Regions from separate parts of the Clostridium sp. genome, predicted to be linked through region 2. Evidence: a T-box and tRNA genes for the amino acid it is inferred to sense, from the RefSeq annotation. Region 2 holds a T-box; the other holds one or more tRNA genes.
The links. The T-box of region 2 lies ahead of thrS (threonine--tRNA ligase). A T-box ahead of a tRNA ligase gene usually reads a tRNA of that ligase, here a tRNA-Thr.
Positions count from the first base shown of each region.

Region 1: it encodes a tRNA-Thr, which carries the amino acid that the T-box ahead of thrS (threonine--tRNA ligase) is inferred to sense. The anticodon was not compared.

Region 1 covers NZ_JAKVOI010000001.1:3,173,110-3,176,543, forward strand. The annotation lists gene LKE46_RS15730 (NYN domain-containing protein) at 1-445, shown strand, start outside; gene sigH (RNA polymerase sporulation sigma factor SigH) at 518-1,159, shown strand; tRNA gene LKE46_RS15740 (tRNA-Gly) at 1,235-1,306, shown strand; tRNA gene LKE46_RS15745 (tRNA-Thr) at 1,320-1,395, shown strand; gene tuf (elongation factor Tu) at 1,495-2,688, shown strand; gene rpmG (50S ribosomal protein L33) at 3,010-3,159, shown strand; gene secE (preprotein translocase subunit SecE) at 3,210-3,434, shown strand.
Region 2 covers NZ_JAKVOI010000001.1:171,225-174,658, forward strand. The annotation lists gene LKE46_RS01005 (DUF6873 family GME fold protein) at 1-161, opposite strand, end outside; gene ytxC (putative sporulation protein YtxC) at 287-1,153, shown strand; T-box leader at 1,208-1,488, shown strand; gene thrS (threonine--tRNA ligase) at 1,562-3,434, shown strand, end outside.

The DNA of each region.
Region 1 (3,434 bases), 3.0 Mb from region 2:
TTATAGTTTTGAATCGGCAAGACAACATCTTATAGAACTTTTGACAAATTATGCTGCTTTTAATGGATATAAAATATTTATAGTTTTTGATGCACAGCTGGTTACTGGAAGTATGGAAAAAAAAGAAAAGGTTAGTGATAATGTAACCATAGTATTTACTAAGGAAGGTGAAACTGAAGATGCATATATAGAAAAAACTGTAAATAATATAGGGCGTAAAAATGAGGTGTTTGTAGTAACTTCAGATAAATTGGAGCAACAGCTTGTTTTTCAAAGAGGAGCAGTTAGGATGTCTTCTTTAGAATTTTGCAAGGAAGTTGAGGCCATAAATCATAAAATTCACAGTAAAATTGAAATTAATTACTCAGACAAAAAACATGCCTTAGAAGATAGAATAGATAAGAAGATATTAGATGAACTAGAAAAAATTAGAAGAAGTGAATAAAATCTATTGACTATGAATTTATTTCTAATGTATAATCAATATGTGGTGTATATTTGTTTTGGGGGGATAGGCTTGGAGAATAGGGGTTATATTAGTAAGAAAATTTCCTCCTTTAAAGAAAGTTTGGATGAGGAAGTAGTTGCTGAAGCTAAAAATGGAAATAAAAGGGCTCAGGAATATTTGATTAATAAATATGAGAACTTTGTTAAATCGAAAGCAAAGTCTTATTTTTTAATCGGAGCAGATAAAGAAGACATATATCAAGAGGGAATGATTGGCTTGTATAAAGCCATAAGAGATTTTAAGGCGGATAAATTATCATCTTTTAAGGCATTTGCTGAATTGTGTATAACACGTCAAATAATAACAGCTATAAAAACAGCTACAAGACAGAAACATATTCCGTTGAATACATATGTTTCCCTTAATAAACCTATATATGACGAGGAATCTGACAGGACTTTGTTGGATGTCTTATCAGAAGCAAAGGTAGCTGATCCTGAGGAACTCATAATAAGTAGAGAGGAATTAAACCATATACAGAGAGAAATAGGGGGTATACTTTCAGATCTGGAAATGGAAGTGCTTATGTCCTATTTAGATGGTAAATCCTATCAGGAAATTGCGTGTGATTTAGATAGGCATGCAAAATCTATAGATAATGCGCTGCAAAGAGTTAAAAGAAAATTAGAGAAATGTTTAATCCACAAATAAAATTAATATTGACAAAGAAATGCAGATGTATTAAAATTGATAATCGGTATGTAACTCATAGTTGTATATTTATAGGCGGGAGTAGTTCAGTGGTAGAACACTAGCTTCCCAAGCTAGTTGTCGCGGGTTCAATCCCCGTCTCCCGCTTCCAACTTAGATTGCCCATGTAGCTCAGTTGGCAGAGCGTCACCTTGGTAAGGTGGAGGTCACCAGTTCAATCCTGGTCATGGGCTCCAATAGAGTATAAAATTATATAAATGACATTGCAACACACCAGGGTGAGTTTACTTAATTAAAACTTAAAATTTTGAACAAACAGGGAGGAAGAAAATAAAATGTCAAAAGAGAAGTTTGAGAGAACGAAACCACATGTAAACATAGGGACAATAGGACACGTAGACCATGGTAAGACAACACTGACGGCAGCAATAACGACAGTATTGGCAAAAGAGGGGAAAGCAGCAGCAACAAAATATGATGAAATAGATAAGGCACCAGAAGAGAAAGAAAGAGGAATAACAATAAATACAGCACACGTAGAGTATGAGACAGACAAGAGACACTATGCACATGTAGACTGTCCAGGACATGCAGATTATGTAAAGAACATGATAACAGGAGCAGCACAGATGGATGGAGCAATCCTGGTAGTAAGTGCAGCAGATGGACCAATGCCGCAGACAAGAGAGCATATACTTCTGGCAAGTAGGGTAGGAGTACAGTATATAGTAGTATTTTTGAATAAGTCAGATCAGGTAGATGACCCTGAATTAATAGAATTGGTTGAGATGGAAGTAAGGGAATTGTTGAGTGAGTATGGGTTCCCAGGAGATGACGTTCCAATAATAGTAGGAAGTGCATTGAAGGTACTGGAAAATCCAGATGATCCAGAAGCAACAAAGTGTATACATGAGCTTATGGATGCAGTAGATAATTATATACCGACACCGGAAAGACCAATAGATAAACCATTCCTAATGCCAATAGAGGATATATTCACAATAACAGGAAGAGGAACAGTAGCAACAGGAAGAGTAGAGACAGGAGTGCTCAAGATAGGAGACGAACTTGAGATAGTAGGACTTAGTGAAGAGAAGAAGAAGACAGTATGTACAGGAGTGGAAATGTTCAGGAAGCTTCTTGACCAGGCAATGGCAGGAGACAACATAGGGGTACTGTTGAGAGGAATACAGAGAGAAGAAGTAGAGAGAGGCCAGGTATTGTCAAAACCGGGAACAGTACATCCGCACAAGAAATTTGTAGGGCAGGTTTATGTATTGAAGAAAGAAGAAGGAGGAAGACATACTCCGTTTTTCAATGGATACAGACCGCAGTTTTATTTCAGGACAACAGATGTAACAGGCTCGATAGCCCTTCCAGAGGGAGTAGAGATGGTAATGCCTGGAGATCATATAGACATGAATGTAGAGCTTATAACACCGGTAGCAATGCATGAAGGACTGAGATTTGCAATAAGAGAAGGCGGAAGAACAGTTGGCTCAGGTGTAGTTACTAAAATTGTAGAGTAGCTTTTTGGGAAAAGAGGACTGGGTTTCTTGGATCTGGTCCTTTTCAAAACTTATAGAAATATAAATTTTTCATTGACATAAAAACTAAGCTGTGATAAAGTATATAAGTAATGCGTAATTTTAGAATTATTAAGATACATATGGTTTAATTGTTTATGGATTCTAAATTAGGAACATAAATTTTTATTAAATGCGGTGTTGTCAATCATCGTCATAAACTATGTGAAGTTTTTGATATGTTTTAAAAAATAATTTTGTTAAACCCCATCTTCTATGGGGATTAATTGACATACATCAACGATATTAGGAGGTGTGATGGCAGTGAGAGTTAAAGTGACATTAGCATGTACGGATTGTAAGCAGAGAAATTATAGTACGATTAAAAACAAAAAAAATAATCCTGATAGACTAGAGTTGAAAAAGTATTGTCCATTTTGCCATAAACATACAGTTCATAAGGAAACAAAGTAAAATGGCATAGATAAATTAAATGTATGAAATATTTCAAGGGTGTGAATATAATGGCAACAAGCAATAGAAAGACTAAAAAAAATGCAGTTTCATCTAATAAAAAGTCCAATTTTTTTAAGGATTTAATTTTAGAATTTAATAGAATAACTTGGGCATCAAAAGAAAATGTAAAAAAAGCATCCATATCTGTTATTGCATTTTGTGCTGTATATGCCGTTATTGTTGGAATATTGGATTTTGGATTCAATTTTATAGTTCAAAACATGTTGAAATAA
Region 2 (3,434 bases):
GCAGTATGTTTGTCTATAAAATGCAGAAGCATATCCGGATGACCGCAGACTTCGCCGTAGAGCTCTCTGCATGGCGGGCATATTATAATTTCTGCTCCAAGTTTGATCAAATTTTCTTTTTCTTCAATGCTTGTTCTAAAATCAATAATTGCGTATTTCATGTTAATTCTCCTTTTATGTTTGTAAATATTATAAGCTTGCAGGCTAAACTTGTCGATATTTGACAATCAAATTTTGAATATAGATTTTGTTTAGATGCATACTATTTGAGAAGGGAGTGTGAAAAATGCCGCTGTTAATTTTAGTTTATAAGGCTGAAAAAGAAAATATAATAAATGGAATAAGAGCTATGAGAGAATATTTTAAAGGTAAAAATATAAATATAGGTATATCTGAAAAGATGGAATCCGATACTCACTTCCTAAAGATATTTTCCGATAGTGAATTAAATGAAAGGCTTAAAAATATATTCAATATTTATATAGCTGATATACTGTACAGTATAATGGTAGATGAATTCTACAAAAAGGACATGGACAATTTTTTAAGTGAGACCTATTTTTTCTTGAATACCGGGGAGATTGAGTGGATAAAAAAAGAAAGTATTAATTGTATTAAAGGAAACATATCAATTATAGATGAAAATTCTGTCTATTGTATAAATAAAAAAAATGACATAATTGAAAAGATAATAAGATGTATAGATGAAAACAACAATATAAACGTAGAAGGATTTGTTACCTTCAGAATGAAGAATATACTGGATGATTTTGAAAGTATAGTGGATAAAGTGGTAGAAAAGTACATGGTTGAAAAAGAATATGATGAGTTTATAAAGCTTCTTAAGTATTTTGTGGAAATACAGGAAAGCAAAATAGATTATCTGGATATAGTTATACAAGATAGTGGAAATTATATTATAAGAGACGAAAATGGCGCTGATATAACAAATAAATTGTTCAACGAGCTGGATGAATGCAGAAACAATAATGCTGCAACTTCTGAAGATATGCTCATAAGTACTCTTATAACCAATGCCCCTGAGCGTATAAGCATACATTCCATTGAGAATTGCAGAAATGAAGAGCTTATAGATACAATACAGAAAGTGTTTACTGACAGGGTAAAGCTTTTTAATAAATGTAATGTATAATAGAATTTTTTATATTGACATATTTGATCAATAATAATAAAATAAGTACCATAAGCAAAGGTAATGACAAGGAAAAGTAGATAAAACATTGTCTCAAGAGATAAAAACTTGTTAGCTGAGAGGTTTTTTAGACGATGTTTATTGAAAAACCACCTTTGAACCGGATACTGAATATGGTATCACATATTTATCCATTATTAAGTATTTCCGTTAACCGGCGTTAAAGGTACAGAGATAACAGTATAAGTGTATGTATCGATCTATATAACTATACAATTATTTGTATGCTTTACGGTTAACTTGGGTGGAAACACGGCAGACAGCTCGTCCCATGATTTATGGGAGGGGCTTTTTTAATTTTAAAATTATTAATATCGTTGCTATATATTTTGTAGGAGGAGGAAAATAATGATAAAAGTATCTTTGAAAAATGGAAAAGTAATTGAAGTTGAGAGCGGATCTACTATATCGGATGTAGCATCTAAAATAAGTATTTCCCTCGGGAAAAAGGCGGTAGGTGCCAAGTTGAATGGAAAAGTTGCAGAACTCATGGAAGAAGTGAGGGAAGATTGCAGGGTTGAAATACTTACATTTGAAGATGAGGAAGGAAAGAAGATAGTATGGCATACTGGATCCCATATACTTGCACAGGCAGTCAAAAGGTTATATCCGGATGTAAAATTAGCCATAGGTCCTGCCATAGACAATGGATTTTATTATGACCTGGATGCAGATTTTTCATTTACGCCGGAGCTTCTTGAAAAAATTGAGTCAGAAATGAACAAAATAATAAAACAAAATGAGAAGCTTGAAAAATTTGAGTTGCCAAGACCTGAAGCCATAAAATTAATGGAAGAGGCTGGAGAACCCTATAAAGTTGAATTGATTAAGGATCTTCCAGAAGATGAGGTAATAACTTTCTATAGACAGGGAGACTTTGTAGATCTCTGTGCAGGTCCCCATGTACCTTCAACAGGCAGGGTAAAGGTAGTAAAACTTCTTTCAATTGCAGGGGCCTACTGGAGAGGAAATGAGAACAATAAAATGCTCCAGAGAATATATGGAATTGTCTTTGAAAAGAAAAGCGAACTGCAGGATTATTTGAAAATGATAGAAGAAGCCAAAAAGAGAGATCATAGAAAACTTGGGAAAGAACTTGATTTATTCAGCATACATGAGGAAGGCCCCGGATTTCCTTTCTTCCATCCAAAGGGAATGGTTATAAGAAATACCCTTCAGGAGTTCTGGAGGGAAGTTCATAGGAAAGCAGGGTATGATGAGATAATGACTCCGATCATATTGAATGAGGAATTGTGGCACAAGTCAGGACACTGGGATCATTATAAAGAAAATATGTATTTTACTAAAATAGATGATGAGGATTATGCTATAAAGCCAATGAACTGTCCAGGTTCAATACTTGTATATAAGAGTAAAATGCATTCCTACAAGGATTTTCCTATAAGATATGGTGAAATGGGAATTGTTCACAGACACGAGAAATCAGGAGCACTTCACGGACTTATGAGAGTGAGATGTTTTACCCAGGATGATGCACATATATTCGTAACTAGGGATATGATTAAAGAGGAGCTTTTGAATGTAATAAAACTTATAGATAATTTTTACAAGGTATTTGGATTTGAGTATTTTGTGGAACTGTCCACAAGACCGGAGAATTCCATGGGAAGTGATGAAGACTGGAATACTGCAACAGAGGGCTTGAAGTCTGCATTGGAGGCAGCAGGACTGGATTACAAGGTGAATGAAGGAGATGGAGCTTTCTATGGACCTAAGATAGACTTCCATTTAAGAGATTCAATAGGAAGAACATGGCAGTGTGGAACAGTTCAGCTGGATTTCCAGATGCCATCATGTTTTGACTTGACCTATGTAGGACCGGATGGGGAAAAACACAGACCAGTCATGCTCCACAGAGTTGTATTTGGATCTATAGAGAGGTTCATAGGAATATTGATAGAAAACTATGCAGGAGCTTTTCCCGTATGGCTTGCACCGGTTCAGGTTGAAGTTATGAATATAACTGACTCACAAATTGATTATGTGAATAAAATAGTAGAGGAATTAAAGGAAAGGGACATTAGAGTGGAGTCCGATGTAAGAAATGAAAAAATAGGATATAAAATAAGGGAAGCTCAGATGCAAAAAGTACCATATATGATTATAATTGGAGAAAAAGAAGTAAGAGAAGGAAACATATCCGTTAGAAGTAGAAAAGAAGGGGATATAGGAAGCATGCCGCTTGATGAATTCATTTCCA